Regions from separate parts of the Streptomyces sp. AN091965 genome, predicted to be linked through region 2. Evidence: riboswitches for the same ligand, from Rfam matches in the RefSeq annotation. Region 2 holds a riboswitch; each other region holds the start of a gene.
What was found. A riboswitch is a leader RNA that binds a small molecule or an ion and turns the genes downstream of it on or off. The one in region 2 is predicted to bind cobalamin.

Region 1 (9,874 bases), 2.6 Mb from region 2:
GAGCCCAACTACTTCGAGGCGGGACGGCAACTGCTTGCCGAGCACGGGGTCACGGGCTTCTCCTGGCAGGACCACGAGCGGTACGTGGGCATCTCCACGCAGGAGACCCTGGCCGGCTGGAAGGAGACCTACGGCCTGAGCACCCCGCTCCCCGAGCTGCTCGCGGACAAGAACCGGCGTTATCTGGAGCTGGCCCGCACGTCCACGCGCGTGTACCCGCAGATGGCGGCGTTCGTGGAGCTGCTGCACGAGGCGGGGGTGCCGATGGCGGTGGCCTCCGGTTCCTCGCGCGCCGCGATCGGGGCGATCCTGGAGGGCACGGGTCTCGACGCGTGGCTGAAGACGTACGTATCGGCGGACGAGGTCGCGCACGGCAAGCCCGCGCCGGACGTCTTCCTGGCCGCCGCGGAGCTGCTCGGCACCGAGCCCGCGCGCTGCGTGGTCCTGGAGGACGCGGTGCCGGGTGCCCTGGCCGCCCGGGCCGCGGGCATGCGGTGTGTCGCGATCCCCTACGTGCCCGCGCAGGCGGACGATCCGGCGTTCGCCGCGGCGGAGTTCCTGGTGCGGGGCGGGCAGGCGGAGTTCTCGGCCCGCACCGTGGTGGACTGGCTCGGCGGGCGCTAGCACCCGTCCCTTTCCCCGCAGCCAGGAGGGAAGGGGACGGGCGGCGCGGGGGGCCGTGCCTAGTGGTGGCGGAACTCCGGCGGGCGCTTCTCCACGAAGGCGCCCATCCCCTCCTTCTGGTCGTGGGTCGCGAACACGGCGTGGAACAGCCTGCGTTCGAAGCGGACGCCTTCCGTGAGGGTGGTCTCGAAGGCGCGGTTCACCGCCTCCTTGGCCATCATCGCGACGGGGAGCGACATGCCCGCCACGGTCTCGGCGACCGCCAGGGCCTCGGCGAGCAGGTCCTCCGCGGGGACGACCCGGGAGACGAGTCCGGCGCGCTCGGCCTCGGCGGCGTCCATGGTGCGGCCGGTCAGACACAGCTCCATGGCCTTGGCCTTGCCGACGGCGCGGGTGAGGCGCTGGGAGCCGCCGATGCCGGGGATGACCCCGAGCTTGATCTCGGGCTGTCCGAACACCGCGGTGTCGGAGGCGAGCAGGACGTCGCAGAGCATGGCGAGTTCACAGCCGCCGCCGAGGGCGTAGCCGGACACGGCCGCGACCGTGGGCGTGCGCAGCTGGGCGAGCCGGTCCCACGCGGTGAACCAGTCGCTGAGGTACATGTCGAGGTAGCCGCGCGGCCGCATCTCCTTGATGTCGGCGCCCGCGGCGAACGCCTTCGCGGACCCGGTCAGGACGATGCAGCCGACGTCCGGGGACCGGTCGAGCTCCTCGGCCGCCGCGACGACCTCCCGCATGAGCTGGAGGTTGAGCGCGTTGAGCGCCTTGGGCCGGTTGAGCCTGAGCAGGGCCGTGCGCGGGGCGGCCGCCCGGTCGACGAGGATGGTCTCGTAGGCCCCGGTGGGGGTCTCGGCGAGGTCACTCATGCGTCTGTCCTTCCTGATTCCTGAGGGCCTCGACGATTCCGGAGTTCCTGAGGGCCTCGACGATCCCGGAGAAGTCCTGCTCGGCTCCGGGCCCTTGGGCGAAGTCCCGGTACATCTCCGCGGCGCGCAGGCCGAGTTCGGCGCGCACCCCGCCCGCGCTGATCGCGGCGGCGGCGAGGCCCAGGTCCTTGGCCATCAGGGGAGCGGCGAAGCCGGGGCGGTAGTCCCGGTTGGCGGGCGAGCCGGGGACCGGGCCCGGCACGGGGCAGTTGGTGGTGAGCGCCCAGCACTGGCCGGACGCCGTGGACGCCACGTCGTACAGGGCCTGGTGGGACAGGCCGAGGCTCTCGCCGAGGACGAAGGCCTCGCTCACGGCGATCATCGAGATGCCGAGGATCATGTTGTTGCAGATCTTCGCGGCCTGCCCGGCGCCCGCGGCCCCGCAGTGCACGGCCTTCTTGCCCATCGCGGCGAGGAGCGGCTCGGCGCGGGCCACGTCCGCGGCGGCGCCGCCGGCCATGAAGGTGAGCGTGCCCGCCTCCGCGCCCACGACGCCGCCGGAGACCGGGGCGTCGACGGCGGCGTGCCCCGCGGCGGCGGCCGCCGCGTGCGCGGCGCGGGCGTCGGCGACGTCGATCGTGGAGCAGTCCACGAACAGCGTGCCGGGCCGGGCCGCGCCGAGCAGGCCCTCGTCCTCGTAGAGGGCGAGGACGTGCCGGCCCGCGGGGAGCATGGTGAGGACGACGTCCGCCTCGGCCGCGGCGGCCACCGCCGAAGGGGCGGCCTCGACCCCCGCGGCCACGGCGGCGGCGAGCGCCTGAGGCACCAGGTCGTGGCCCACGACGCGGTGTCCGGCACGGACGAGGCGGGCGGCCATCGGACCGCCCATGTGACCGAGGCCCACGAAGGCGACGACGCCGCCCGCCCGGCCCTGTGCTGCGGGGTTCACCACGGCTCCTCCTGTGCGGGTGCGCCGCCGCCGAGCACGAGGTCGCGCGCGCCGAGCGGCAGGAAGTAGCGGTCCACGTCGGCGCCGGTGACCTCGGCGAGCGTGGCCGGGGACCAGCGCGGGGCGCGGTCCTTGTCGATGACCTGGGCGCGGATGCCCTCGACGAGGTCGGCGGAGCCGAGGGCCGCGCACGACACGCGGTACTCCTGCTCAAGGACCCGTTCGAGGGGGCCGAGCCCGCGGGCGCCGCGCAGCGCCCTGAGGGTGACCTTGAGGGCGGTGGGCGATTTGCCGAGGAGGGTCTCGGCGGCCTCCTTCGCGGCCGGTGAGCCGTGGGCCTGGAGCCGGTCGACGATCTCCTCGACCGTGGCGGCCGGGTAGCAGGCGTCGATCCACTCCCGGTGTCCGGCGAGCGTTCCGGGCGGTGCCTCGGTGACGTACCGGGCGAGGACGTCGCGCACCGGATCCGTCGCGAGGTCCGCGAGGAGCCGCGGCAGGTCGGCGGAGGGGACGAAGTGGTCGGCGAGGCCGCACAGGAGGGCGTCCCGCGCGCCCACGGGCTCGCCGGTGAGGGCCAGATGGGTGCCGAGTTCGCCGGGCGCGAGGCCGAGCAGATAGGTGCCGCCGACGTCGGGCACGAAGCCGATGCCGGTCTCGGGCATGGCGATGCGGGAGCGCTCGGTCACGACGCGGACGCTGCCGTGGGCGGACACGCCGACGCCGCCGCCCATCACGATGCCGTCCATGACGGCGACGTAGGGCTTGGGGTAGCGGGCGATGCGGGCGTTGAGGCGGTACTCGTCGCGCCAGAAGTCCGCGGACGCCCCGGCGCCGGTGCGCGCGTCCTCGTGGATCTGCCGGATGTCGCCGCCCGCGCACAGGCCGCGTTCGCCCGCGCCGGTGAGGACGACGGTCTCGACGGCCGGGTCCGCCGCCCAGGCGGTCAGCGCCTCGTCGACGGCGCGGACCACGGCGTGGGTCAGGGCGTTCAGGGCGCGCGGCCGGTTGAGGGTGAGGTGGCCGGCGCGCCCCTCGGTGCGGATCAGGACGGGCTCTTCGGTCATCGCAGCGCCCCCGTGAGGCCGCGGGCCACGATCAGACGCATGATCTCGTTGGTTCCTTCCAGGATGCGGTGCACGCGCAGGTCGCGGACCAGCTTCTCGATGCCGTACTCCGTCAGATAGCCGTAGCCGCCGTGGAGTTGGAGGGCGCGGTCGGCGACGGAGTGGCCGGTGTCGGTGGCGAACCGCTTGGCCATGGCGCACAGCTGCGGCGCCTGCGGGTCGCCCTGGTCGAGGGCCTGCGCGGCCTGCCGGACCAGGGCGCGGGCCGCCGCCAGCTCCGTCGCCATGTCGGCGAGCTCGAAGCGCAGCGCCTGGGCGTCGAGCAGCGGGGCGCCGAACGCCTCCCGGTCCGCGAGGTGGACGAGGCTGCGGTCGAGGGCGCTGCGGGCGCCGCCGAGGGAGCAGGCGGCGATGCCGAGGCGGCCGCCGTTCAGGGCGTTCATGGCGATGCGGAAGCCGTTGCCCTCGCCGCCGAGCAGCCGGTCGGCGGGGACGCGCACACCGTCGAGGACGACCTGCCGGGTGGGCTGCGCGTTCCAGCCCATCTTCTTCTCGTTCGCGCCGAAGGACAGGCCGGGGTCGTCGCGTTCGACGACGAACGCGGACACGCCGTCGGGTCCGCCGCCTCCGGTGCGGGCCATCACCACGTACACGTGCGCGGCACCCGCGCCGGAGATGAACTGCTTGACGCCGGTGAGGACGTACGCGTCGCCGTCGCGCTCGGCGCGGGTGCTCAGCGCGGCGGCGTCCGAACCGGCCCCCGGCTCGGTGAGGCAGTAGCTGCCGAGCCGGTCCATGGAGGTCAGCGGCCCCAGCCAGCGGGCGCGCTGGGCGCGGTCGCCGTAGTGGTCGAGCATCCAGGCGACCATGTTGTGGATGGACAGATAGCCCGCGACGGAGGGGCAGCCGGAGGCCAGGGCCTCGAAGACGAGGACGCCGTCGGACCGGGTCAGGCCGGAGCCGCCCGCGGCCTCGTCGACGTAGACGCCGCCGAGCCCGAGGTCCGCGGCCTTGCGCAGCACGTCGACCGGGAAGTGCTTGTCCTGGTCCCAGGCGAGGGCGTGCGGGGCGAGGTGTTCCTCGGCGAAGTCGAGGGTGGTCTCGACGAGGGCGAGCTGGTCCGCGCCGAGCAGGGTGGTGGTCGTGGCGGTCATCGGGGCGCTCACGCCATCGTCGGGATCGTGAAGCTCGCGCCTTCCTTCGCCCCGGAGGGCCAGCGCGAGGTGACGGTCTTGGTGCGGGTGTAGAAGCGGATGGCGTCGGGGCCGTGCTGGTTGAGGTCGCCGAACCCGGAGCGCTTCCAGCCGCCGAAGGTGTGGTAGGCGACGGGGACCGGGATGGGGACGTTGACGCCGACCATGCCGGTGTCCACGCGCCGGGTGAAGTCGCGGGCGGTGTCGCCGTCGCGGGTGAAGAGGGCGACACCGTTGCCGTAGGGGTGTTCGGTGGGCAGCCGCAGTGCCTCTTCGTAGTCGGCGGCCCGTACGACGGACAGGACCGGGCCGAAGATCTCCTCCTGGTAGATCCGCATGTCCGGGGTGACGCGGTCGAAGAGCGAGGCGCCCGCGAAGAAGCCGCGCTCGTGCCCTGCCAGGGTGAAGGCACGCCCGTCGACGACGAGTTCGGCGCCCTCCTCGACGCCGAGGTCGACGTAGGAGCGGACGCGGTCGACGGCGTCGGGGCCGACCAGCGGCCCGAAGTCGGCCTCGGGGTCGTCGGAGCGGCCGATGCGCAGCGAACCGACGCGCTCCTTGAGGCGGGCCACCAGGGCGTCGGCGGTGGCCTCGCCGACCGGGACGGCCACGGAGATCGCCATGCAGCGCTCGCCCGCGGAGCCGTAGCCCGCGCCGATCAGCGCGTCGACGGCCTGGTCGAGGTCGGCGTCCGGCATCACGATCATGTGGTTCTTGGCGCCGCCGAAGCACTGGGCGCGCTTGCCGTGGGCGGCCGCGGTGGCGTACACGTGCGCGGCGACGGGCGTGGACCCGACGAAGCCCAGCGCCTTGACGCGCGGGTCCGCAAGGAGCGTGTCGACGGACTCCTTGCCGCCGTTGACGACGTTCAGGACGCCCGGCGGCAGGCCCGCTTCGAGGAACAGCTCGGCCAGGCGCAGCGGGACGGACGGGGCGCGCTCGGACGGCTTGAGGACGAAGGCGTTGCCGCAGGCGAGCGCGGGCGCGGCCTTCCACAGCGGGATCATCGCGGGGAAGTTGAAGGGCGTGATCCCGGCGACGACGCCGAGGGGGCGGCGCAGCGAGTGCACGTCGATGCCGGTTCCGGCGTTGTCGGTGAACTCGCCCTTGAGCAGGTGCGGGACGCCCGCGGCGAACTCCACGACCTCCAGGCCGCGCTGGAGGTCGCCGTGCGCGTCGGCGACGGTCTTGCCGTGCTCGGACGACAGCAGGCGGGCGAGGGCGTCGCGTTCGTCCTCGACGAGCTGGAGGAACCGCAGCAGGACGCGGGCGCGGCGCTGCGGGTTCCACTCGCCCCAGGCGGGCTGCGCCTCGGCGGCGTTCGCGATCGCCGCCTCGGTGTCCGCGCGGTGTGCGAGCGGTACGCGTGCCTGGACGTCACCGGTGTTGGGGTCGTACACGTCGGCGTGCGTTCCCGAGGTTCCCGGGGTGTGCTCGCCGCCGATGAAATGGGTCAGTTCACGGACCATGGGGGCCTGCTCTCTCGTCAGGTGTGGTCCGGGGATGGCAGGGCTGGGCCGCGTACCGTCGCAGGGCACGCCGAACAGCCGTCAGGCAGCGGGGATCACCGCTCGCAGGTCCGGATCTCCGGGGTCGTGGGTGCGCACCGGGGCCATGCGTGTCTGCTCCATCCTCGTGGACAACACGGAACACCCCGCGGCCGGTATCCTGACTCCCGGATCAGCGCGCGCTCCCCGCCTTCCCGACGGGCTTCCCCGTCAGTGACGTTCGGGCCTTCGTGGGAACGCGCTCCCCGGTCACAGTGGCGGGACCGTGCCGGATTCACACCGGCTTCCCTGCACCGCGGGCCTTGGTCACGACCATATACTTGGACGTCCTACTAAGTCCACGGAGACCGACCCCTACGACACCCCTGGTGCCCCCCGGAGGGGCCCGGGGAACAGCGCGACCAGCCACGCGGGGCCGTGGGCGAACGACGGCCGTCGTGGCTGGTCGCGCGGCGCTCAGGCGCCTAGTTCCTCGCGTACGACGCCGGAGAGCCCGGCCACGGCCGCCGCGAGCGCGTCCCGGTCCGCCCCGCCGCCCTGCGCGACCTCGTCCGAGCCACCGCCGCGACCGCCGAGCAGCCGCTTGACCAGGGCGGACGCCGAGAGGCCCGCGTCTTGCGCCGCCTGATTCACGGCCACGGCGAGGACCGGCTTGTCGCCGGACAGGGTCACGGCGGCCACGCCCGGCCGCTCGGGGCGCAGCCGTCCGCGCACTTCGAGGGCCAGGGCCCGCGCGGCGCCCGCGTGGCCCTCCGCCGTCGCGGTGGCCACGTACGCGCCGCCCACCTCGACGGCCCGCCCGGCGAGTTCGGCGGCGCGGGCGGCACGGGCCGCCTGCCGCAGGCGCTCGTTCTCCCGGTCGGCGGCCTTGAGCCGGTCGAGCAACGCGGCGACGCGGTCGGGGAGTTCGGCGCGCGGTGCCTGCAGCCGCTCGGCGATGCCGGCGACGAGGTCGCGCTCGCGCGCGAGGTAGCCGAAGCCCTCGATGCCGACCGCGGCCTCCAGGCGCCGCATGCCCGCGCCCACCGACGACTCGGCGGTCAGCGCGATGACGCCGATCTGCGCGGCGTGCTCGACGTGGGTGCCGCCGCACAGCTCGCGCGACCAGGCGCCGCCGATCTCGACCACCCGCACCCGCTCGCCGTACGTCTCGTCGAACAGCGCGAGCGCGCCGAGCTCCTTGGCCTCGGGCAGCGTCATCCAGCGCACGCCGACGGGCAGGTCGCGGCGGAGCGCGCGGTTGGCGGCCTCCTCGACCTCGCTGCGAACGGTGGCGGAGAGGGCGCCGCGCCAGGGGAAGTCGAGGCGCAGCTGGCCCGGGCGGTTGTAGGAGCCGGACTGCAGGGCGGTCGGGCCGAGGATCTCGCGCAGGGCGGCGTGCAGCACGTGGGTGCCCGAGTGGGCCTGGCGCGCGCCGAGGCGCCACTCGGGGTCGACGGCGGCGTGCACGGCGTCGCCGACGGCCACCTCCCCCGCGGTGACGCGGAGCTGATGGACCACCAGGCCGGGCAGCGGCCGCTGCACGTCGAGCACCTCGGCCTCCAGCGAGGCCCCGGTGAGCCGTCCGGCGTCGCTGTCCTGGCCACCGGACTCGGCGTAGAACGGGGTGCGGTCCAGGACGGCGGTGACGATCTCGCCGTCCCGGGCGACCGGGACCGGGCCCGCGGGGCCCAGCAGCGCGAGGACGCGGGAGTCCGTCGCCAGGGTCTCCCAGGCGCGCCAGTCGGTGGGCCCGTGCGCGTCGAGGACGGTACGCAGGGCCGAGGTGTCGGGGGCGGAGCCGGACTTGCGGGCGCGGGCGTCGGCGCGGGCCCGCTCGCGCTGCTCGCGCATGAGCGCGGCGAAGCCGTCGCGGTCGACCTCGACGCCCTGCTCCGCGGCCATCTCCAGGGTGAGGTCGATGGGGAAGCCGTAGGTGTCGTGCAGCAGGAAGGCCTGGGCGCCGGGCAGTTGGCGCCCGCCGTCGGCCTTGACCCGGGTGACCGCGGTGTCCAGGACGGTGGTGCCCTGCTTGAGGGTGGCGCGGAAGGCGTCCTCCTCGCCCTGGGCCTGGTCGGCGATGCGCGCGAAGGAGTCGGCGACCTCGGGGTGGCTCGGCGCCATCCGGTCGCGGGCGACGGCAAGGAGGTCCGCGAGGGCCGGGTCGCCGTACCCGAGCTGGCGCAGGGAGCGCACGGCGCGGCGCAGGATGCGGCGCAGCACGTAGCCCCGGCCCTCGTTGCCGGGCGCGGTGCCGTCGGCGAGCAGCATCAGGGCGGTGCGGACGTGGTCGGCGACGACGCGCAGCCGTACGTCGTCGGTGGCGTCGGCGCCGTAGCGGACCCCGGCGAGCTCGGCGGCACGGTCGAGGACGGGCCGGGTCTCGTCGATCTCGTAGAGGTTGTCCACGCCCTGGAGCAGGGTGGCCATGCGCTCCAGGCCCATGCCGGTGTCGATGTTGCGGCGCGGGAGTTCGCCGAGCAGGGGGTAGCCGGTCTTGCCGGTGCCCTCGCCGCGCTCGTACTGCATGAAGACGAGGTTCCAGAACTCCATGTACCGGTCCTCGTCGACGGCGGGGCCGCCCGCGCGGCCGAGCGCCGGGCCCCGGTCGTAGTACAGCTCCGAGCAGGGCCCGCACGGTCCCGGCACGCCCATGGACCAGAAGTTGTCCTCGTCGCCGCGGGCCACGATCCGCTCGTCGGGCAGGTCCGCGACGCGCCGCCACAGCGCCCGCGACTCGGCGTCGGAGTGGTGCACGGTCACCCAGATCCGCGCCGGGTCGAGTCCGTAGCCGCCGTCGGCGACGGAGCGGGTGCTCAGCTCCCAGGCGAAGCCGATGGCCTCCTCCTTGAAGTAGTCGCCGAAGGAGAAGTTGCCGTTCATCTGGAAGAACGAGCCGTGCCGGGTGGTCTTGCCCACCTCCTCGATGTCGAGGGTGCGCACGCACTTCTGCACGCTGGTGGCGCGCGGCCACGGCGGCGCGGCCTCGCCGGTCAGATACGGCTTGAACGGCACCATGCCCGCGTTGACGAACAGGAGCGTCGGGTCGGGCGTGGGCAGCGGGGCGCTGGGCACCACGGTGTGGCCGCGCTCGGCGAAGAAGTCGAGGAAGCGGGTGCGGATGTCGGCGGTGCGCAAGGCGTGCTCCGGGCGGGGGCTCAGGGGTTACAGGGGCGGTGCGGCGGCGGTGCGCGCCGGGTGGTCGGGGCCGAGGAAGACGGCGACGCCGTGGCCGTCGGGGGCGGGGTGGGTGACCTGCCGCCAGCCGAGCCGCTCGTAGAAGCGGACGGTGGCGTCGGCCCGCACGGACGTGAGCAGCCAGCAGCGGGCGTCGGGCGCGTCGCGCGTGACCGCGGCGAGGAGCGTACGGCCGAGTCCGCGCCCGTGCGCGCCGGGCACGACGGCGAGTTCGTCGACCTCCAGGCCGCCGCACAGCCAGGCGGCGGTGCGCTCGGCGCCGAGCGCGGCGGTGACGCGCGGGTAGGAGCGGGTGCCGGGCAGCGGGGTGCTCGACGTCCAGGCCGTGGCGAAGCCGAGCACCCGCTCGCCGTCGAGGGCGACAGCGCCCGCGAAGCCGGGCCGGGCGGTGTCGGCCGCGAGGCGGGTCAGGTAGACGTCGGCCTCGGCGGGCTCCGTGTGCCAGGGCGGCTCGGCGAACGCGGCGGCGTAGACCGCGCGGATGCCCTCGCGG
Region 2 (9,874 bases):
TTCCGATGCTGATGCTGTCGCGGCACTCCGTGGACGGCGGCGGGCAGCCGGTGGAGTGGGTGCGCTCGGTGTACCGGGGCGACCGGTACAAGTTCGTGGCCCGGCTCAAGCGGCCGCAGGACTGAGGCGGCACCAGCACCACCGGGCCGGGGCACGGAAGCGGGTCGCGCCCCGGCCGCACCGCGATGCGCCCCGCCCGCCGGGCCCGGGGCCCCGGCCCCAGCGCATTCCGCCCGGCCCGGGGCCGCGGCCCCACCGCGTTCCGCCCGGCCCGCCACGCCCCGCGCCCCGGGCCGCACCGCGTTTCACCCTGTCCACCCCATGGCGCAGATCACTTTCCTGCCCTACCGTCCTCCCGTCACCGCAGACACGCGACCGGGAGGACGGCCCGTGCGCACAGCGACCCCCAAGACCCTAGTCATCTGGAGCCTCGTCGCGCTGGTCGGCGCCGCGGGCTGGACCGTGCTCGCGCTCTCCCGGGACGAGGAGGTGTCGGCCGCCTGGATGGTGGCCGCCGCCCTCGGCTCGTACGCCATCGCCTACCGCTTCTACGCGAAGTTCATCGCGCACAAGGTCCTGCGCGTCGACAAGCGCAGGGCCACCCCCGCCGAACGGCTCGACAACGGCATCGACTTCCACCCGACCGACCGGCGCGTCCTGCTCGGCCACCACTTCGCGGCGATCGCGGGCGCGGGGCCCCTCGTGGGGCCCGTGCTCGCCGCCCAGATGGGGTACTTGCCCGGCACCATCTGGATCATCGCGGGGGTGATCTTCGCGGGGGCCGTGCAGGACATGGTGGTCCTGTTCTTCTCCACCCGCCGCGACGGCAAGTCGCTCGGTCAGATGGCGCGGGACGAGATCGGCCCGTTCGGCGGGGCCGCGGCGCTGCTCGCCACCTTCGCCATCATGATCATCCTGCTCGGCGTGCTCGCGCTCGTGATCGTGAACGCGCTCGCCGATTCGCCCTGGGGCACCTTCTCGATCGCGATGACGATCCCGATCGCCCTGTTCATGGGCTTCTACCTGCGGATCCTGCGGCCGGGCCGGGTCAGCGAGGTCTCGTTCATCGGCATCGGCCTGCTGCTGCTCGCGCTCGTCGCGGGCCGCTGGGTGGCGGAGTCCTCCTGGGCGGAGGCCTTCACCCTCGCCCCGTCGACGCTGGTGGTCTGGCTGGTGGCGTACGGCTTCATCGCCTCGATCCTGCCGGTGTGGATGCTGCTCGCGCCGCGCGACTACCTGTCCACGTTCATGAAGATCGGCACGATCGTGCTGCTCGCGCTCGGCGTGGTCCTCACGCTGCCGACGCTGAAGATGGACCCGGTCACCGACTTCGCCTCGCGCGGCGACGGGCCGGTCTTCGCGGGCTCGCTCTTCCCGTTCGTGTTCATCACGATCGCGTGCGGCGCGCTCTCCGGCTTCCACGCCCTGATCTCCTCCGGTACGACGCCGAAGATGATCCAGAAGGAGACCCAGGTCCGGATGATCGGCTACGGCTCCATGCTGATGGAGTCGTCCGTGGCGGTCATGGCCCTGGTCGCGGCGAGCATCATCGACCCGGGCCTGTACTTCGCGATGAACGCGCCCGCGGGCGTGGTCGGCGACACCGTCCAGGAGGCGTCCCGGGCGGTGGCGAACTTCGGGTACACCATCTCCCCCGAGGACCTGGCCCGGGCCGCCGAGAACGTCGAGGAGAGCTCGCTGCTCTCGCGCACGGGCGGCGCGCCCACCCTCGCGATCGGCGTCTCGGAGATCTTCTCCAAGGTCACCGGGGACTCGCTGCGGGCGTTCTGGTACCACTTCGCGATCATGTTTGAGGCGCTGTTCATCCTCACCGCGCTCGACGCGGGCACGCGCGTGGGCCGGTTCATGCTCCAGGACATGCTGGGCAACATCTACAAGCCCTTCAAGAACGTCAGTTGGAAGCCCGGCCTGGTGCTGACCAGCGCCGTCGTGACCGGCCTGTGGGGCTACTTCCTCTGGGTCGGCGTGCACGAGCCGCTCGGCGGCATCAACCAGCTCTTCCCGATCTTCGGCATCGCCAACCAGCTGCTCGCCGCCGTCGCCCTCGCCGTGTGCACCACGCTCCTGGTGAAGTCCGGGCGGCTCAAGTGGGCCTGGATCACCGGGGTCCCCCTGGTCTGGGACGCGACGGTGACGCTCACGGCGAGCTGGCAGAAGGTGTTCTCCGACGACCCGCGCGTGGGCTTCTTCAAGCAGCGCTCGGTCTACCAGGACGCCATCGACGACGGCAAGGTCCTGCCGCCCGCCAAGACCATGGACGACATGCACACCGTCGTCACCAACTCCACGGTGGACGGCGTCCTTTCGGCGGCCCTCGCGATCCTCGTCGTGATCGTGCTCGTGGACGCGGCCCGCGTCTGCGTCCGGCACGTCCGCGACCCGCTGTCCTCGCGCCTGAGCGAGGCGCCGTTCGTGGAGTCGAGGACCGTCGCGCCCGCCGGGCTCGTCGCCACGAAGGAGGAGAAGGCGGAGCTGGTCGCCTACGAACGCGCGCAGGCGGGCCCCTCGTGACCGGGCCGCTGCGCCGCGCGCTGCGCGCCGTCCGCTGGTACGTACGGGAGTTGACGGACGAGTCCGCGTACGAGCGGTACGTGGCGCACGTCCGCAAGGAGCATCCGGCCGCGGCGGTGCCGACCCGGCGGGCGTTCGAGCGTATGCGGACGGACCGCCAGGAGTCGGACCCGCGGCAGGGCTTCCGCTGCTGCTGAGCGCCCCGACGACCCTTCTGTGGCTCGTCCGTTATACGGACAGGGGTTCCGTAGGCCAAGACCGTCGCTTAGATTTCCCGCACGTTAAACACGGGATAAGTGAGCGAACGGAGCCGCGGTATGCCAGATGCGCCTGAAGTGCCGGTTGCGCCTGAAGTGAGACAGCCGGTGGTCACGCCGGTCCGCGTGGTCGTCGCCCTCTGTCTCGCGGCGCCCTTCGTGGCCATGCTCTGGGTGAGCTCCTACGCGAAGGCCGACCCGGCCTTCATCGGCATCCCGTTCTTCTACTGGTACCAGATGCTGTGGGTGCTGATCTCGACCGCGCTCACGATGATCGCCTACCAGCTGTGGCAGCGCGACCAGCGCGCCCGCAAGGCCGCCCGCGGCCAGGGGGGTGCGCGCTCATGAACGACGGCGTGAACGGCGTCGCGCTCGCCGTCTTCATCTTCTTCTTCCTCGCGGTCACCGTCATGGGCTTCCTCGCCGCCCGCTGGCGCCGGGCCGAGAGCGACAGCCTCGACGAATGGGGCCTCGGCGGCCGGTCGTTCGGCACCTGGGTGACGTGGTTCCTGCTCGGCGGCGACCTCTACACGGCGTACACCTTCGTGGCCGTGCCCGCGGCGATCTACGCGGCCGGCGCCGCCGGCTTCTTCGCGGTGCCGTACACCATCCTCGTCTATCCGCTGATCTTCACCTTCCTGCCCCGGCTCTGGTCGGTCTCGCACAAGCACGGCTATGTGACCACGTCCGACTTCGTGCGCGGGCGCTTCGGCTCCAAGGGGCTCTCGCTCGCGGTGGCCGTCACCGGCATCCTCGCGACGATGCCCTACATCGCGCTCCAACTCGTCGGCATCCAGGCCGTCCTGGACGTGATGGGCGTCGGCGGCGGCGACGACACCAACTGGTTCGTCAAGGACCTGCCGCTGCTCATCGCCTTCGGCGTGCTCGCCGCGTACACCTACTCCTCGGGCCTCAGGGCCCCGGCGCTGATCGCGTTCGTGAAGGACACCCTGATCTACATCGTGATCGTGGTGGCCATCATCTACATCCCGATCAAACTGGGCGGGTTCGACGACGTCTTCCACGCGGCGAGCGAGAAGTTCTCGGCGACCAACGAGGCGACCGGCAAGCCCGTCGGCGCGCTCGTGCCCGGGGACGCGGGGACCTGGACGTACGCGACCCTGGCCCTCGGCTCGGCGCTCGCGCTCTTCATGTACCCGCACTCGATCACCGCGACGCTGTCCTCGCGCAGCCGGGACGTGATCCGCCGCAACACCACCATCCTGCCGCTGTACTCGCTGATGCTGGGCCTGCTCGCGCTGCTCGGCTTCATGGCGATCGCGGCCGGGGTGAAGGTCGACAACGGGCAGCTGGCGATCCCGCAGCTGTTCGAGGACATGTTCCCCGACTGGTTCACCGGGGTGGCCTTCGCGGCCATCGGCATCGGCGCGCTCGTGCCCGCCGCCATCATGTCCATCGCGGCCGCGAACCTCTTCACCCGCAACATCTACAAGGACTTCCTCAAGCCCGACGCGACGCCCGAGCAGGAGACCAAGGTCTCCAAGCTGGTCTCGCTCCTGGTGAAGGTGGGCGCCCTCGCCTTCGTGCTCACCATGGACAAGACCGTCGCCATCAACTTCCAGCTCCTGGGCGGCATCTGGATCCTGCAGACCATGCCCGCGCTCGTCGGCGGCCTGTTCACGCGGTGGTTCCACCGGTGGGCGCTGCTCGCCGGCTGGGCGGTCGGCATGATCTACGGCACGGTGGCCGCCTACGGCGTCGCCTCGCCCACGCAGAAGCACTTCGGCGGGTCCTCCAAGGAGATCCCTGGCATCGGCGAGATCGGCTACATCGGTCTGACGGCGTTCGTCCTGAACGTGGTCGTGACGGTCGTCCTCACCTTCGCCCTGAAGGCGTTCAAGGCCCCCGAGGGCGTCGACGAGACCTCCCCCGAGGACTACACGGCGGACGCCGGTGACCGGGGCGTGGCCGTCGAGCTGCCCAAGGTGGGGGCGGGCCACTGAGCCGTGGCGGTACGGAGCGACAGGGCCGGGCGGGGCGCGGCGGCGGACGCATGCGAAAGGATGTGCGCATGAGACGTTCCCGCCGCCTCCTCCCGGCCCTGCTCCTCGCGCCGCTCGCCCTCACCGGCTGCGGCTCGGACAGCCTCGACAGCGCGGCACCGCCGGACCGCGCCGAGCTGAAGGCCCGCGCCGAGGCGGCGCAGACCGTCGTGGAACACGTCTACGTGACGGAGGCCGACGGCTTCGAGCTGGCCCGGCAGTCGGTGGGCGTGATCGGCGACTACGGCTTCCAGTCCACCTACGTACGGGACGAGGGCGGCGCACAGCTCACACTCTCCGTCGACCGGGGCACCGTCACCGACGGGAACTGCCGCACGGTCCGGCCCGTCGCCACGCGCTGCGAGAAGGACGGCAAGGGCTGGTACCGCCTGACGGGCTCCCGGCACGAGTACGTCCGCACGGAGAACGGGCTGCGCGTCCAGCTCTCCGCCGACCGCGACGCGGTGAGCCGCGAGGTGCTGCGCGCCGCCGCCGAGGCCGCCCACCGCGCCGACGACCGCGAACTCGACGCGACCCTGCCCGAGACGGCCGACCCCGAGGGCCTGCCCACGGACGGCGGCGACACGGGCCGCCCCGTGGAGCGCGGGGACCTGCCGCCGAACGGCGACGGCGCGCCGCAGGACCCGCCGGGCGCGGGCGGCTGACCCACCGGACGCGGGCGGCCGATCCGCCGAACGCGGGCTGGCGGTCCGCCGAACGCGGGCTGGCGGTCCGCCGAACGCGGGCGGGCGGTCCACCGGCGCACCGCCCGCGCCGGGCCCCGCGCGGGCCCTCCCTGCCTCGCGCCGGGCCCCGCGCCAGGCCCTCCCCACCCCGCTCCAGGCCCGGTTTCCGGCCCCCGGTCTGCCCTTTCTCCCCGGCGAGTTGACGCTCCGACGTGCTCCCGAGCGACCACACCCCGTGAGGGAACGGTCACCTCCGACACAACATCTAGGGGCGCCACCGAAACCCGGCACAAGATGTATGCTCGTCCTCGCTGTCGCCGCAGGGGAATCCGGTGGAAGTCCGGAACTGTCCCGCAACGGTGTACGTGTGCGCATTTGCGTACCCACAAAGTCCGAGGACCTGCCGACAGCGCACCCGTGCCGCCCGGCCCGGGTGCAGACGTCCGGGCCTCGTGGACATGGGCTGGTGGACGCGGCGTACGTACCGCCTCGCGCGGTCGCGCCCGTGTGCCCTCGCCCGCCTCGATGCCCAGAGCCGAGCGAGGGAGAGCACCACGTGACCATCGCGCCCGCCGAGCCCGCGTCAGCGCAGGCCGAAGCCGGTCAGCAGCACGCCGAGCAGTCCGCCCCGTCCACCGACGGGCCCGGCGCCGCCCTGCTGCGCACCCTGACCGACCTCACCGCCGACCTTCCCGACGCCGACCCCGGACGCGTCGCCGCGGCCGCGCTGCGCGGCCGCTCGGCGAAGGCCGACGAGGCGGAGTTGCGGGAGCTCGCCACCGAGGCGGCCGCCGGGCTCATCTCCGAGGACCCCGCGTACTCCCGGCTCGCCGCCCGGCTCCTGACGATCGGCATCCGCGAGGAAGCCGCCTCGCAGGGCGTCACGTCGTTCTCCGAGTCCGTCACGGTCGGCCACCGCGAGGGCCTGATCGCCGACCGCACCGCCGACTTCGCGGCCCTGCACGGCACCCGTCTGGACGGCCTCGTGGAGGCCGCGCTCGCCGACGGCGCCGACCGCCGCTTCGGCTACTTCGGCCTGCGCACGCTGCACAGCCGCTATCTGCTGCGCCACCCGATCACCCGCAAGGTCATCGAGACCCCGCAGCACTTCATGCTGCGCGTGGCCACCGGTCTCGCCGAGGACGACTCCGCGCGCGCCCTCGACGAGGTCGCCGCCCTGTACGGCCTGATGAGCCGCCTCGACTACCTGCCTTCGTCGCCGACGCTCTTCAACTCCGGCACCCGTCACCCGCAGATGTCGAGCTGCTACCTGCTCGACTCGCCGCTCGACGAGCTGGACTCGATCTACGACCGCTACCACCAGGTGGCGCGCCTGTCGAAGCACGCGGGCGGCATCGGCCTGTCGTACTCCCGCATCCGCTCGCGCGGTTCGCTGATCCGCGGTACGAACGGCCACTCCAACGGCATCGTGCCGTTCCTGAAGACGCTCGACGCCTCCGTCGCCGCCGTGAACCAGGGCGGCCGCCGCAAGGGCGCCGCCGCCGTCTACCTGGAGACCTGGCACTCCGACATCGAGGAGTTCCTGGAGCTGCGGGACAACACCGGCGAGGACGCCCGGCGCACCCACAACCTGAACCTGGCGCACTGGATCCCGGACGAGTTCATGCGCCGGGTCGCCGCCGACCAGGAGTGGTCGCTGTTCTCCCCCGCCGACGTGCCCGAGCTCGTCGACCTGTGGGGCGAGGAGTTCGACACGGCATACCGCGCGGCCGAGGCCGAGGGCCTGGCGCAGAAGACCATGCCCGCCCGCGATCTGTACGGCCGCATGATGCGCACCCTCGCGCAGACCGGCAACGGCTGGATGACCTTCAAGGACACCTCCAACCGCACCGCCAACCAGACCGCCGAGCCCGGCCACACCGTGCACTCCTCCAACCTGTGCACGGAGATCCTGGAGGTCACGGACGACGGCGAGACGGCCGTGTGCAACCTCGGCTCGGTGAACCTCGGTGCCTTCGTGGCCGACGGGGACATCGACTGGGAGCGCCTCGACGCCACCGTCCGCACCGCCGTGACGTTCCTCGACCGCGTCGTCGACATCAACTTCTACCCGACCGAGCAGGCCGGGAACTCCAACGCCAAGTGGCGCCCGGTGGGCCTCGGCGCCATGGGCCTGCAGGACGTCTTCTTCCAGCTGCGGCTGCCCTTCGACTCGGCCGAGGCCAAGGCCCTTTCCACGCGGATCGCCGAGCGGATCATGCTCGCCGCGTACGAGGCGTCCGCGGACCTCGCCGAGCGCCACGGGCCGCTGCCCGCCTGGGAGAAGACCCGCACGGCCCGCGGCGTCCTGCACCCCGACCACTACGAGACGGAGCGGGCCTGGCCCGAGCGCTGGGAGGCCCTGCGGACGCGCATCGGCAAGGTCGGCATGCGCAACTCGCTGCTCCTCGCCATCGCCCCGACGGCCACCATCGCGTCCATCGCGGGCGTCTACGAGTGCATCGAGCCGCAGGTCTCCAACCTCTTCAAGCGCGAGACGCTGTCCGGCGAGTTCCTCCAGGTGAACTCCTACCTGGTGCAGGACCTCAAGGAGCTCGGCGTCTGGGACGCGCAGACCCGTGAGGCGCTGCGTGAGTCCAACGGTTCGGTGCAGGGCTTCACCTGGGTGCCCGCCGACGTGCGGAACCTGTACCGCACGGCCTGGGAGATCCCGCAGCGCGGCCTGATCGACATGGCCGCCGCGCGCACGCCGTACCTCGACCAGTCGCAGTCCCTGAACCTGTTCCTGGAGACGCCGACCATCGGCAAGCTCTCCTCGATGTACGCCTACGCCTGGCAGCAGGGCCTCAAGACCACGTACTACCTGCGCTCGCGCCCCGCGACGCGCATCGCCCGCGCCGCCGGGGGCTCCGCCGCCGCGGCCGCCCCCGTCCCCCAGCAGGTGACCGACCCCGAGGCGATCGCCTGCTCCCTGGAAAACCCCGAGTCCTGCGAGGCCTGCCAGTAATGTCCCAGTCGGAAATGCACACCACCTCGACGGGCGAGAAGAACCTGCTCGACCCGGGCTTCGAGCTGACGCTCCGTCCGATGCGCTACCCGGACTTCTACGAGCGCTACCGGGACGCGATCAAGAACACCTGGACCGTGGAGGAGGTCGACCTCCACTCGGACGTGGCCGACCTCGCCAAGCTGACGCCCGAGGAGCAGCACCTGATCGGCCGCCTGGTCGCGTTCTTCGCGACCGGCGACTCGATCGTGGCGAACAACCTCGTGCTCACCCTCTACAAGCACATCAACTCCCCCGAGGCGCGGCTCTACCTGAGCCGGCAGCTGTTCGAGGAGGCCGTGCACGTCCAGTTCTACCTGACGCTGCTCGACACCTATCTGCCCGACCCGGAGGACCGCGCCGCCGCCTTCGCGGCCGTGGAGAACATCCCCTCCATCCGCGAGAAGGCCGAGTTCTGCTTCAAGTGGATGGACTCGGTGGAGAAGCTGGACCGCCTGGAGTCCAAGGCCGACCGCCGCCGCTTCCTGCTCAACCTGATCTGCTTCGCGGCGTGCATCGAGGGCCTGTTCTTCTACGGCGCCTTCGCCTACGTCTACTGGCTGCGCAGCCGCGGTCTGCTGCACGGCCTCGCGACCGGCACCAACTGGGTGTTCCGCGACGAGACGATGCACATGTCCTTCGCCTTCGAGGTCGTGGACACCGTCCGCAAGGAGGAGCCGGAGCTGTTCGACGACCAGCTCCAGCAGCAGGTCACGGACATGCTGAAGGAGGCGGTCGACGCCGAGCTGCAGTTCGCGCGCGACCTGTGCGGTGAGGGCCTGCCCGGCATGAACACCGAGTCGATGCGCGAGTACCTGGAGTGTGTCGCCGACCAGCGCCTGGCCCGCCTGGGCTTCGCGCCGGTGTACGGCTCCGAGAACCCGTTCTCGTTCATGGAGCTCCAGGGCGTTCAGGAGCTGACCAACTTCTTCGAGCGGCGCCCGTCCGCGTACCAGGTCGCCGTGGAGGGCTCGGTCTCCTTCGACGACGAGTTCTGATCCCGCGGCCCGGGCCCGCGCTCGGCCTCCCGCAGCTCCCGGTCGATCCGGCGGTCGTGGGCGTGGCCGATCAATGACGGCAGGGCCATGAGCAGGAAGACCCCGAGGACGGCCAGTGTGTCGAGTGCGTCGTGTGCGTTCATGACGACCACTCTCGCGCCGGCCGTCCTCCGGCGTGAGTGGCAGGACTGCCGCACACCCTCGATTTCCTGCCAGCGGCACGGCACACTGTCCTCATGTTGAGGAACGTGGCCGCCGTCGCCCTCGACGGCGTGCATCCCTTCGAACTCGGCGTCGTGTCCGAGGTGTTCGGCCTCGACCGCAGCGACGAGGGCCTTCCGGTCTACGACTTCGCGCTCGTGTCGGCCGAGGGCCCCACGCTCTCCACGCA
Region 3 (9,874 bases), 3.3 Mb from region 2:
CGACCACGTCGGCGCCCCGGCCCAGGCGGAAGAAGGGCGGGCCCGCGTTCGTCAGGGCAGCCAGCTCCTCGCCGTGGGCGCGGAACGTGAGGGTCGTGGTGGGCACGGCGGCGTGGGCGTGGGTGGCGGCGGGGCTCGCGGGGTCTGAGACGTAGACGTGGGCGAAGGTGCGGCCCCGGACGCGCCAGCGGACGCCGGTCCAGGCCCGCTCCTCGTACGCCTCGGGGAGGCGGCCGCAGATCCCGCGCAGGTGCGCGAGCGCGTCGAGGGGGACCTCGGCGTCGGGAGGCGTGGTCATCCGCGTGGTCCTCCGGGGAGTGCGGGCGGCGGGTCCGACGGCCGCAGGAAGGTGACGGTGGGGTGGTCCTGGGGCGCGGTGGGCGGGGTGACCCGGGCCCGCACGCCGTAGACCTCCGCGATGAGGGGCTCGCTGATGACCTCCACCGGCGTGCCGTGCGCATGCGCCCTGCCCTCCTTCAGGACCAGGATCTCGTCGCAGAACATCGCCGCCAGGTTGAGGTCGTGCAGGGCGATCACCGTGGTGACGGGGAGGGCGGCCACCAGGGCGAGGAGGTCCAGCTGGTGGTGGATGTCCAGGTGGTTGGTGGGCTCGTCGAGGAGGAGCTCGCGCGGGGACTGGGCCAGGGCCCGGGCGATGTGGGAGCGCTGGCGTTCGCCGCCGGAGAGGGTGTGCCAGGGCTGGTCGGCGCGGTCGGCCAGGCCCGTGCGGGCCAGGGCCTCGGTGACGGCCCGCTCGTCCTCGGCCGTCGAGGGCACCCAGGCGCGGCGGTGCGGGACCCGGCCCAGGCGGACGACGTCCCGTACCGTCAGGTCGACCTGGGTGTCCGCCTGTTGTTCCACCAGGGCGAGGCGGCGGGCGACCGCGCGGCGGCCCAGGTCGCGCAGCGGCTCGCCGTCGAGGGTGACCGCCCCGGCGGTCGGGGCCAGGACGCCCGCGAGGAGGCGCAGGAGCGTGGACTTCCCGGAGCCGTTGGGGCCCAGGAGACCGACCACCGTGCCCGGGCGCGGAGCGAGGGTGACGCCGTCGACGATGAGGCGCCCGCCCGCGGTCCGGGAGACCCGGTCCGCGCTCAGGCCCGCGCCGCCCGCCGCGGGAAGGTCCGCCGAAAGCTCCGCCGGAGGGCCTGCCGACGGCCCTGCTTGGGACTTCGCCGCGCTCATCCGACCCTCCTCGTGCGGTAGAGGACCGCCACGAACGCGGGGACGCCGATCAGCGACGTGACCACCCCGACCGGCACCTCCTGCGGGTCCAGGAGCGTACGGGCCAGGGTGTCCACCCAGATGAGGAAGACCGCGCCGGTCAGGGCCGTCACCGGCAACAGGCGGGCGTGGCGCGGGCCGACGAGCACGCGGGCCGCGTGCGGCAGGGTCAGGCCGACGAAGCCGATGGCCCCGGCCGCGCTGACCAGGGCGGCCGTGAGCAGGGCCGTGGTGCACAGCAGGAGCAGCCGGACCCGGGTGACGTGCACGCCCAGGGCGGCCGCCGCGTCCTGGCCGAAGGCGAACGCGTCGAGGGTGTGGGCCTGGGACAGACAGATCACCAGGGCCACGGCGAGGACCGCCGCGCACACCACCACGTCCGTCCAGTCCGCCCCGCTCAACGAGCCGAGCAGCCAGAACAGGACGCCGCGCGTCGTCTCCGCGTCGGCGGCCGTCAGGATGACGAAGGAGGTGAGGGAGGAGAAGAGCTGCATGGCCGCGACCCCGGACAGGACCACGCGGTCCGTCGTGGCACCCAGCGCCTGGCTCAGGAGCAGCACGAAGCCGAACGCGCACAGGGCTCCGGCGAACGCCCCGCCGGAGACCGACACCGCTCCCCCGCCGACCCCGAGGACCACCACCGCCACCGCGCCCGTGGACGCCCCTGAGGACACGCCGAGGACGAAGGGGTCGGCGAGCGGATTGCGCAGGAGCGACTGGAGGACCGCGCCGCACACGGCGAGGCCCGCCCCGCAGACGCCCGCGAGCAGGGTGCGCGGCATGCGCAGGTTCCATACGATGCCGTCGCGCAGCGGGGTGAGCTCGGCCTCGCCCCAGCCGAGGTGGGCGGCCACCGCCGCCCAGACGTCCGGTACGGAGATGTCGGCCGGGCCGATGGTGACGGCGACGGCCACCGACAGCGGCAGGGCCACCAGGCCCGCCGCCCACAGCAGCGCCGCGCGCCCGGCGCCGTGCCGTCCGCGCCGGGAGCCGCGCGTCCGCTCGCGCACGGCGGTGCTCACCGCGCCAGGCCGAACGCGCGCAGCCCCGCCGCGACTTGTTCGATGCCGTCGACCGTGCGGATCGTCGGGTTGAGGGCCTGGCCGCTGAGCAGCACGTACCGCTTCTTCTTCACGGCCGTGAGGTTCTTGGTGACGGGGTTGGACTCCAGGAACCTGATCTTCTGGCGGGCGCTCTCGGCCGACTGGGCCTTGCGGGTGAGGTCGCCGATGACGAGGACGTCCGGGTCGCGGTCGGCCACGGTCTCCCAGTTGATCTGGGGCCACTCGGCGCGCGTGTCGGCGAAGACGTTGCGGACGCCGAGGGCGCGCGTGATGACGCCGGGCGCGCCGCAGCAGCCCGCGATGTAGGGCGCCTTGGAGTCGGAGAACCAGTACAGGACGGACGCGTCGGACGACTTGAGCGTCCGCTTCGCCCGGGTGACGCGGGACTTGAGGTCGGCGACGAGGCGCTCGCCGCGCGCCTGGACGTGGAAGACCCGGGCCAGGTCGCGGATCTCGCCGTAGACGGTGTCCATGGTGAGCGTCTTGGTGCGGGTGCCGTCGCCGTCGCCGCCGTTGTCCTTGCCCGCGCAGTCGGTGGGCGAGACGTAGACGGGGACGCCGAGCTCGGTGAACTTGGCGCGGTCGGCGACGCCGCCCTTGCCGACGGTGTAGAGGAACGACGCGCTGACGAAGTCCGGCTCCTTGGAGAGGACCTTCTCCAGGGACGGGTAGCGGTCGGCGAGGCGTTCGACCTTCGCGTTCTGCTTCTTCAGGCCGGGCAGGACCGGGTCGGTCCAGGTGCCGGTGCCCGCCATGCGGTCGGCGAGGCCGAGGGAGAGCAGGATCTCCGTGGAACCCTGGTCGAGGGAGACCGCCCGCTCGGGCGGCGAGGTGACCTCGGCCTTCTCGCCGCAGGAGGTGACGGTCACCGGGTAGCCGGGGGCCTTGGCGCCCGCGTCCCTCCGCTCGGCCGAGCCGCCGCAGGCGGTGAGCAGGAGCAGGCCGCCCGCCGCGAGCAGGGCGGTCAGGCGCGGCCCGGGGGCGGTGCGGGCACCGGGGGCGGCACTGCGGGGGCGGGCGGCCGCGCGGCGTGCGCGAGGGACGAGAGGAGGCACAGGTCTTCCCGGGTCTCATGGCTCATGCGCGGAGCCTGGTCTGCGAAACCCCGCCGCCCGGCGCGCGGTCGGCGGTGCCAGCAGGTCTTCGGACTCGGGTTCGTCCGGGCGGGGCCGCCTTCCCGGATGTCCGTGACATCCAGTGGCCGCTGGTCCCGCCCGTCCCCCTCACCGCTGCGCGTCAGTTCCGGATTCCCACCGGATTCCCTGGCCCGGGTGCGGGCGCGACTGGCGTGCGCAAGCTATCACCCCGCCGCGGGCCGGGAGGACGTCACCCCTGCTCGGGGTGCGGCTCGCCGCGGTAGGTGCCGAAGGACCACTTGTTGCCCTCCGGGTCCGCGACGGCGAACTCGCGGCTGCCGTACGGCTGGTCCTCGATCTCGCGGACGACCTCTACGCCCGCCTCCTTGAGGCGGCTGTAGAGGGCGTCGACGTGGTCCGTGACGACGTACGCGCCGAACGTCCCCGGCTGCAGGCACCACTCGGCCGACCGCGGGTCGTACGAGCCGAGCATGACGCCGCCGCCCTCGGGCCAGTCGAGCTGGGCGTGGGCGACGCGGCCGCCGTCCTCGTACACGGCGGTGCGCAGGAAGCCGACGGTGGTGACGAGGAAGTCGATGAGGGCGGGGGCGTCGTGGGCCTGGAAGGTGGGCCAGACGTCCGGGGTGCGCGGGTTCGGGGAGGTGTGGCTGCTCTGTACCGCTTCGCTGGTGTTCATGTCCCTCAGTCTTCGCCGTCGCGGTGTCCCCCGGCTTGGATATTCCGGCACTCCTCGGCCAGCCAGGCGCTCGGGCTCGCGCCCGTGTACTGGCGGAAGTCGCGCACCAGGTGGGAGTGGTCGTAGTAGCCGCAGTCGGCGGCGACGCGGGCGAGGTCGGCGGGCGCGCCCGCGACGACCGCGCGCACGACCCGCGCCTTCGCGTGCTGGAAGCGCATCAGGCGGGCGGCCTGCTTGGGCGTCACGCCGGTCTCGGCGCGGAACAGGGCCGTCAGGCGGCGCTCGCTGAGCGCGACGTGCGCGGCCAGGCCCCGCAGGGTGCCCGCGCCCCGGTGCCGGGCGAGCCACGCCCAGGCCTCGGCGACCTCGGGGCGGACCGGGGCGAGGCGCTCGGCGTCGGCGGCGCGGCGCGCCAAGTAGGCGTTGAGGCAGGCGAACCGCTCGTCCCAGCCGTCGGCCTCGCACAGCCGCTCGCGGACGCCGGCGGCGATCCGGCCGAGGACGTCCGTGCCGTCGGTGACGAGCCGTCCGGTCAGCTCGGCGGCCGGGAGGCCGAGGAGCGAGCGGGCCGCGAGCGGGTGCACGGCGAGCTGGATGCCCGCCTGGTGCTCGGGCTGCACGACGTACGCCGGGCTCTGGTGCAGGCCGCCCACGACGATGTCGGTGCGCTCGGCGTCGGGCCCGGTGGCCTGTTCCGCGGTGGAGCCGGTGACGACGGGCCCGTCGAACGAGAAGATCAGCGTCAGATACGGCGACGGCAGGCCGCGGTGCAGACCCGGCGTCTCGCCGCTCGTGCGGTAGCCCACGGCGGACACGACCTTGCCGCCCTGCTCCGGCGGGAGCGGGGCGCGGACGAACTCGCGGCGGGCGGTGTCCATGCGTCCATTGTGACCGCGCGAGGAGCCGGGCGCGGCCGCGCGCGTGCCCCCGCCACTACCCGCTCCGCCGCGTCCCATGCCCGCCACGCACCGTGACATCGATCATGGGAATCGGCTCCGCGCGCTCGTAGCATGTCCCGCCGCTCCGCACGGGGCGGCGCACCACCTGGCGAGGACCCGAGGAACGGACACCATGGCTGTACGAGCACGAAGCAGGAGCAAGCGGGCGGCCCTCGGACTCGCGGGGGCGCTCGCGGCGGCGGTGTTCGCGGGCGGCGCGCTGTGGCCGGGCGCGGGCACGGCCGACGCGCGCCCGTCCGACGCGCCCGTCCGGCTCGCGCACTGGCCGAAGCCGGTGGCCGCCGAGCTCGGCGAGGTCATCGCCAAGAACGCCCACAAGGGCGCGTACGCCGTCTTCGACGCGGACAACACGACGTACCGCAACGACCTGGAGGAGGCGCTGCTTCCGTTCCTGGAGATGAAGGGCGTCCTGACCCGGAAGTCGATGGACCCGTCCCTGAAGGTCATCCCGTTCAAGGACACGGCCACGCACAAGGAGAGCCTCTACAGCTACTACAACCGCCTCTGCGAGGTCGACGACCAGGTCTGCTACCCCTGGGCCGCGCAGATCTTCTCCGGCTTCACGCTGAAGAAGCTCAAGGGGTACGTCGACGAACTGCTCGCGTACGACAGGCCGATCCCGGCGACGTACTACGAGAACGGCGAGGTGACGCGGACCGAGGTCCGGCGCCCCGAGTTCTCCCCCGGCATGCGGGAGCTGTACGGGGCGCTGCGCGCGCACGGGATCGAGGTGTACGTCGTGAGCGCCGCGAGCGAGGACCTGGTGCGGATGGTGCTCGCCGACCCCCGGTACGGGTACGGGGTGAAGCCGCGCAACGTCATCGGCGTCGGCCTCCAGCTCAAGGACCCGAGGACCGGCCGCGTCACCAGCTCCCGCAAGGAGATCGCCGAGGGCCGCTTCGGGCCGAAGGACCGGGCGCGGCTCGCCCGCTACGAGCTGACGCCTCGGCTGTGGGCGCCGCTGACCTGGTACCAGGGCAAGCCCGCGGCGATCTCCACGTACATCGACGAGTGGAAGAAGCCCGTCCTCGTGGCCGGGGACACGCCGTCGAGCGACGGGCCGATGCTCTTCCACTCGGCGGACGTGCGGCACGGGGGCGTCCGCGTGTGGGTCAACCGCAAGGACAGCTACATGAAGCAGCTGGACGCGATGAAGCGGAAGAACGCGGCGCGGCAACGGGAGTTGGGGCTGCCCTTGACCGCGGACAAGCGGTGGCTGACGGTGACGCCGGAGCAGATTGGCTGAGCGTTGGGGTGCATGTGCCGCTTCGTCCGTGGCTGGTCGCGCAGTTCCCCGCGCCCCTTCGGGCGCTCACCTCAGGCGGGGCGCTCACCTCAGGCGGTTGAACGTTGCCTCGATCGTCCCGCGGTCCGCGCCGGCCGCGAGGAGGGCGTGGAGCAGCAGGCGGGCCTTGGGCGCGTCGAGGGACCCCGCGGAGATCAGGCCGCGGGACAGCAGGTCGGCCTCGGAGCCGGGGCCGCGGTAGGTCTCGCTGAGGAGCGGGCCCGCGCCGGTGCGCGAGGCGAGGACGACGGGCATCCGGGCGGCGCGGGCCGCGAGCGGTTCGACCAGCCACTGGGGTGCGTGGCCCGCGCCGAAGGCCGCCACGACCAGGCCGTCGAAGCGGTCGTCCACCGCGTCCAGGAGCTCGCCGCCGTCGCCGAGGGAGAGCGTCAGCAGGGCCACGCGGACGGCGTTCCCGAGCCGCAGCGGGCGCTCCACGGTGGGCTCCTGGGGGCGCAGCAGGATCCGCGGCACGCCCTCCACCACGCGGCCGAGCGGGCCCGCGCCGGGCGAGACGAAGGTGGTGAGCGAGGTGGTGTGCGCCTTGCGCGCGTGCCGGGCCGCGTGGATCTCGTCGGCGAGGACCACGAGGACGCCGAGGCCCCGGCAGTGCGGGTCGGCGGCGACGGCGAGGGCGGCGGCGAGGTTCGCCGGGCCGTCGGCGCCCGGCAGGTCGGGGCGGCGCATCGCGCCGGTGACCACGATCGGGGCGCGCGGCGCGCACACCACGTCGAGCAGGAAGGCCGTCTCCTCCAGGGTGTCGGTGCCCTGCACGACCACGACGCCGTGGCCCGCGGCGGTGGCCTCGTCCACGCGCTCCGCGAGGTCGGCCAGGTCCTCCAGGGTCAGGGAGGAGCCCGGGAGCCTGCGGACGTCGTGCAGCTCCGTCTTGACGCCGTCCGGGACGGGGACGGTGGCGAGGGTCTGGGAGCCGGTGAGGCGGGTGGAGCCACCGCCGGACTGGGCGGAGATGGTGCCGCCGAGGGTGAAGACACTGACGGTTGTGGTCATGCCGGAGGCTCTCCCCGGGCCCGCACCGGCCCGAAACCAGGAGGCGTGGTTGCGCGCGTCACACGGCGGTCCGGGCGGCGGGCCCCGTCAGTACGCCGTGGTCGCGGTGAGGACCCCGGCCTCGATCGCGCTGGTCAGCGCCTTGTGGTCGGTCGCGTTCTGGGAGACGTAGCGCACGGCGAAGGCGGCGACGGCCCGGTCGAAGGTGTCGGCGGAGCCCAGGTAGGCGGCGATGGCCACACGGTCCCCGGAGCGGGCGTGGGCGCGGGCGAGGGCGGTGCCGCAGAGGCGGGCGTAGGCGAGGAGTTCGGCGGGTTCGAGGGCGGCGACGTCCACGGAGCCCTTCATGTCGCGCAGCTGGCGCCAGTAGTACGCGCGGCCCTGCGGGCCCGTCATCCAGCCGAGGAAGATGTCGCCCGCGGCCTGGAGCAGGCGCTGGCCCGCGACCACGCGGTGGCCCGGGTGGAGGTAGGGGCCGGTGGGCAGATGCTCTTCGAGGACGGACCGCACGGCCTCCTTGATCTGGAGGAACAGCGGGTCCTCGGCGTCCCGGCCGGTCAGCAGCACGATGAAACAGCGGGTGCCGACGCTGCCGACGCCGACGACCTTGCGGGCGGCGTCGACGAAGCGGTAGCGGTCGAGCAGGAGGCGGCGCTCCTCGGCGAGCGTCGAGCGGTAGTCGCCGAAGATCTTGCGCAGGGCGGCCATGTCGGGGGCGCCCGCCGGCTCGAGGAGGGGCGGGTCGTGGACGATGCGGCGGCGGTCGTCGACGACCTCGGTGAGTCTGCCGAGGGCCTGCAGGCTGGTGCGGCGGCGGGCGTGCGCGAGGCGGGCCTCGGCGCGCTCGCGCCGGCGCGCGGAGCCCATGAGGCGCAGCAGGTCGTCGGTGTCGACGCTGGCGTACCAGACGTCCAGCTCGCCCTTGCGGGCCAGGCGCCGGATGCCGGTGCGGTAGGCGGTGACGGCGGCGAGGGCCGCGTCGTGGGCCCCGTCCTCGCCCCTGCCGGTCTCGCGGGCGGCCACGGCGACGCTGGCGGCGAGGCGTTTGACGTCCCATTCGAAGGGGCCGGGGTACGTCTCGTCGAAGTCGTTCAGGTCGAACAGGAGGCGGCGCTCGGGTGAGGCGAACACGCCGAAGTTCAGCAGGTGCGCGTCCCCGCAGAGCTGCACGGTGAGGCCGGTGTGGCGCTGGGCGGCGAGGTCGCCCGCCATCACGGCGGCGGCTCCGCGCAGGAAGGCGAACGGGGACGCGGCCATGCGCCCGTAGCGGATCGGAAGGAGCTCCTGCACGCGGTCGGCGGCCTGCCGCTCCAGGACGGCCACCGGGTCGGGCCGGTCCGCCGAGGGGATCCAGATCCCGTGCGAGGACCGGGAGGCCCGTTTGCGGGCGGCCTTGCCCCGCTCCGCGCGCTCGGCCGCGGTGGTCATGGGCGGTCTCCCCTTTCGGCGGGCGGGCCCGGGGTGCTCGCGGGGCACCCCGGGCCCGCCCCTCTTCCCGTGGTCAGGAGGCTCTCCCCCCGCGACCCCGTCGGTCGCGCCGCGCGCACGGCCGCACACGCCGGACGGGTGTGAGGGACCAAGAGCAGCCAACGCCGGAGCGCGCGGGCGCGCATGTCGGGTACGCCGAGCGGGTGACGCCGGGCCCGGGGAGGATCCGCGTCAGCGGTTGTAGCGCATGAAGGCGCGCACCATGTGGCACGTCGTGTCGGACGGGGGGTGGATGCCCACCGTTTCGGCCATCGTGCGTATCCGTACGTTGCTCGCCTGGTTCGGCACCCAGACGCCCGCGTCGAGCAGGGCGATGGCCAGGCGCATGGCCTTGAGGCGGCGGTTGTGCGTGACGTACCACTCGCGGGGGCGGCCGGGCGGCAGGGGGTGCTTCTCCATCGGGACGTACGGCACGTCGAGCAGCGGCTGCTGGGCCGGGCACGGGGTGCGGGACGCTCGGGACGGGGTGCGGTTGCGGGAGCGGGCGGTCGGCTCGGCGGGCAGGGACGGGACTGCGGCAGCGGGCACGGACATCCTCCTGTCGCGGTTCGGGAACCCTCGCGGGCCCCTTCGAACATTGCTTCCATTCTACGTGCCGGCACTGACAACGGCCCGTGCCCAGCGAGGCAATCCCCGCTGGCCAGAAGGGGTTTGAGGGGGCGTGGGGCGGATGGTTCGGAGGTAGCGTGTGCGGCATGGAGATCTGGATCAACCCCGCCTGTTCGAAGTGCCGCAGCGCCCTGACGCTGCTCGACGCGGAGGGCGCCGCGTACACGGTGCGCCGCTATCTGGAGGACGTGCCCAGCGCCGACGAGATCCGCGTCGTGCTCGGCAGGCTCGGCCTCGAACCCTGGGACATCACCCGCACCCAGGAGGCCGCCGCCAAGGAGCTCGATCTGAAGGACCGGGCCCGCTGGCCGCGCGACGACTCCGGCCGCGAGGCGTGGATCGAGGCGCTCGCCGCGCATCCCGAGCTCATCCAGCGGCCGATCATCACGGCGGACGACGGCACGGCGGTGGTGGCCCGCACGGAGGAGGCGGTGCGGGACGCGCTGGGGCGGTGACGCGCCGGG

Region 1: it holds a riboswitch for cobalamin, as region 2 does, so the genes downstream of both, MQV74_RS36695 (CoA-acylating methylmalonate-semialdehyde dehydrogenase) here and MQV74_RS27255 (ribonucleoside-diphosphate reductase subunit alpha) in region 2, are expected to answer to the same signal.
Region 3: it holds a riboswitch for cobalamin, as region 2 does, so the genes downstream of both, MQV74_RS13090 (ABC transporter substrate-binding protein) here and MQV74_RS27255 (ribonucleoside-diphosphate reductase subunit alpha) in region 2, are expected to answer to the same signal.

What each region holds. Positions count from the first base shown of each region.
Region 1 covers NZ_JALDMY010000001.1:8,935,767-8,945,640, reverse strand. Annotated here, with positions in the region: gene MQV74_RS36720 (HAD family hydrolase) at 1-624, shown strand, start outside; gene MQV74_RS36715 (enoyl-CoA hydratase) at 684-1,490, opposite strand; gene mmsB (3-hydroxyisobutyrate dehydrogenase) at 1,483-2,439, opposite strand; gene MQV74_RS36705 (enoyl-CoA hydratase/isomerase family protein) at 2,436-3,503, opposite strand; gene MQV74_RS36700 (acyl-CoA dehydrogenase family protein) at 3,500-4,657, opposite strand; gene MQV74_RS36695 (CoA-acylating methylmalonate-semialdehyde dehydrogenase) at 4,666-6,165, opposite strand; cobalamin riboswitch at 6,338-6,517, opposite strand; gene alaS (alanine--tRNA ligase) at 6,661-9,321, opposite strand; gene MQV74_RS36685 (GNAT family N-acetyltransferase) at 9,349-9,874, opposite strand, start outside.
Region 2 covers NZ_JALDMY010000001.1:6,380,710-6,390,583, reverse strand. Annotated here, with positions in the region: gene MQV74_RS27285 (GntR family transcriptional regulator) at 1-125, shown strand, start outside; gene MQV74_RS27280 (carbon starvation CstA family protein) at 391-2,532, shown strand; gene MQV74_RS27275 (YbdD/YjiX family protein) at 2,529-2,729, shown strand; gene MQV74_RS27270 (DUF3311 domain-containing protein) at 2,850-3,137, shown strand; gene mctP (monocarboxylate uptake permease MctP) at 3,134-4,753, shown strand; gene MQV74_RS27260 (hypothetical protein) at 4,822-5,457, shown strand; adenosylcobalamin-variant (AdoCbl-variant) riboswitch at 5,790-5,888, shown strand; gene MQV74_RS27255 (ribonucleoside-diphosphate reductase subunit alpha) at 6,035-8,446, shown strand; gene MQV74_RS27250 (ribonucleotide-diphosphate reductase subunit beta) at 8,446-9,483, shown strand; gene MQV74_RS27245 (hypothetical protein) at 9,396-9,626, opposite strand; gene MQV74_RS27240 (GlxA family transcriptional regulator) at 9,720-9,874, shown strand, end outside.
Region 3 covers NZ_JALDMY010000001.1:3,121,392-3,131,265, forward strand. Annotated here, with positions in the region: gene MQV74_RS13075 (MmcQ/YjbR family DNA-binding protein) at 1-298, opposite strand, end outside; gene MQV74_RS13080 (ABC transporter ATP-binding protein) at 295-1,182, opposite strand; gene MQV74_RS13085 (FecCD family ABC transporter permease) at 1,179-2,243, opposite strand; gene MQV74_RS13090 (ABC transporter substrate-binding protein) at 2,240-3,253, opposite strand; cobalamin riboswitch at 3,403-3,588, opposite strand; gene MQV74_RS13095 (VOC family protein) at 3,612-4,058, opposite strand; gene MQV74_RS13100 (AraC family transcriptional regulator) at 4,064-4,936, opposite strand; gene MQV74_RS13105 (haloacid dehalogenase-like hydrolase) at 5,130-6,263, shown strand; gene MQV74_RS13110 (asparaginase) at 6,348-7,313, opposite strand; gene MQV74_RS13115 (DUF2252 domain-containing protein) at 7,401-8,741, opposite strand; gene MQV74_RS13120 (hypothetical protein) at 8,973-9,329, opposite strand; gene MQV74_RS13125 (arsenate reductase family protein) at 9,497-9,865, shown strand.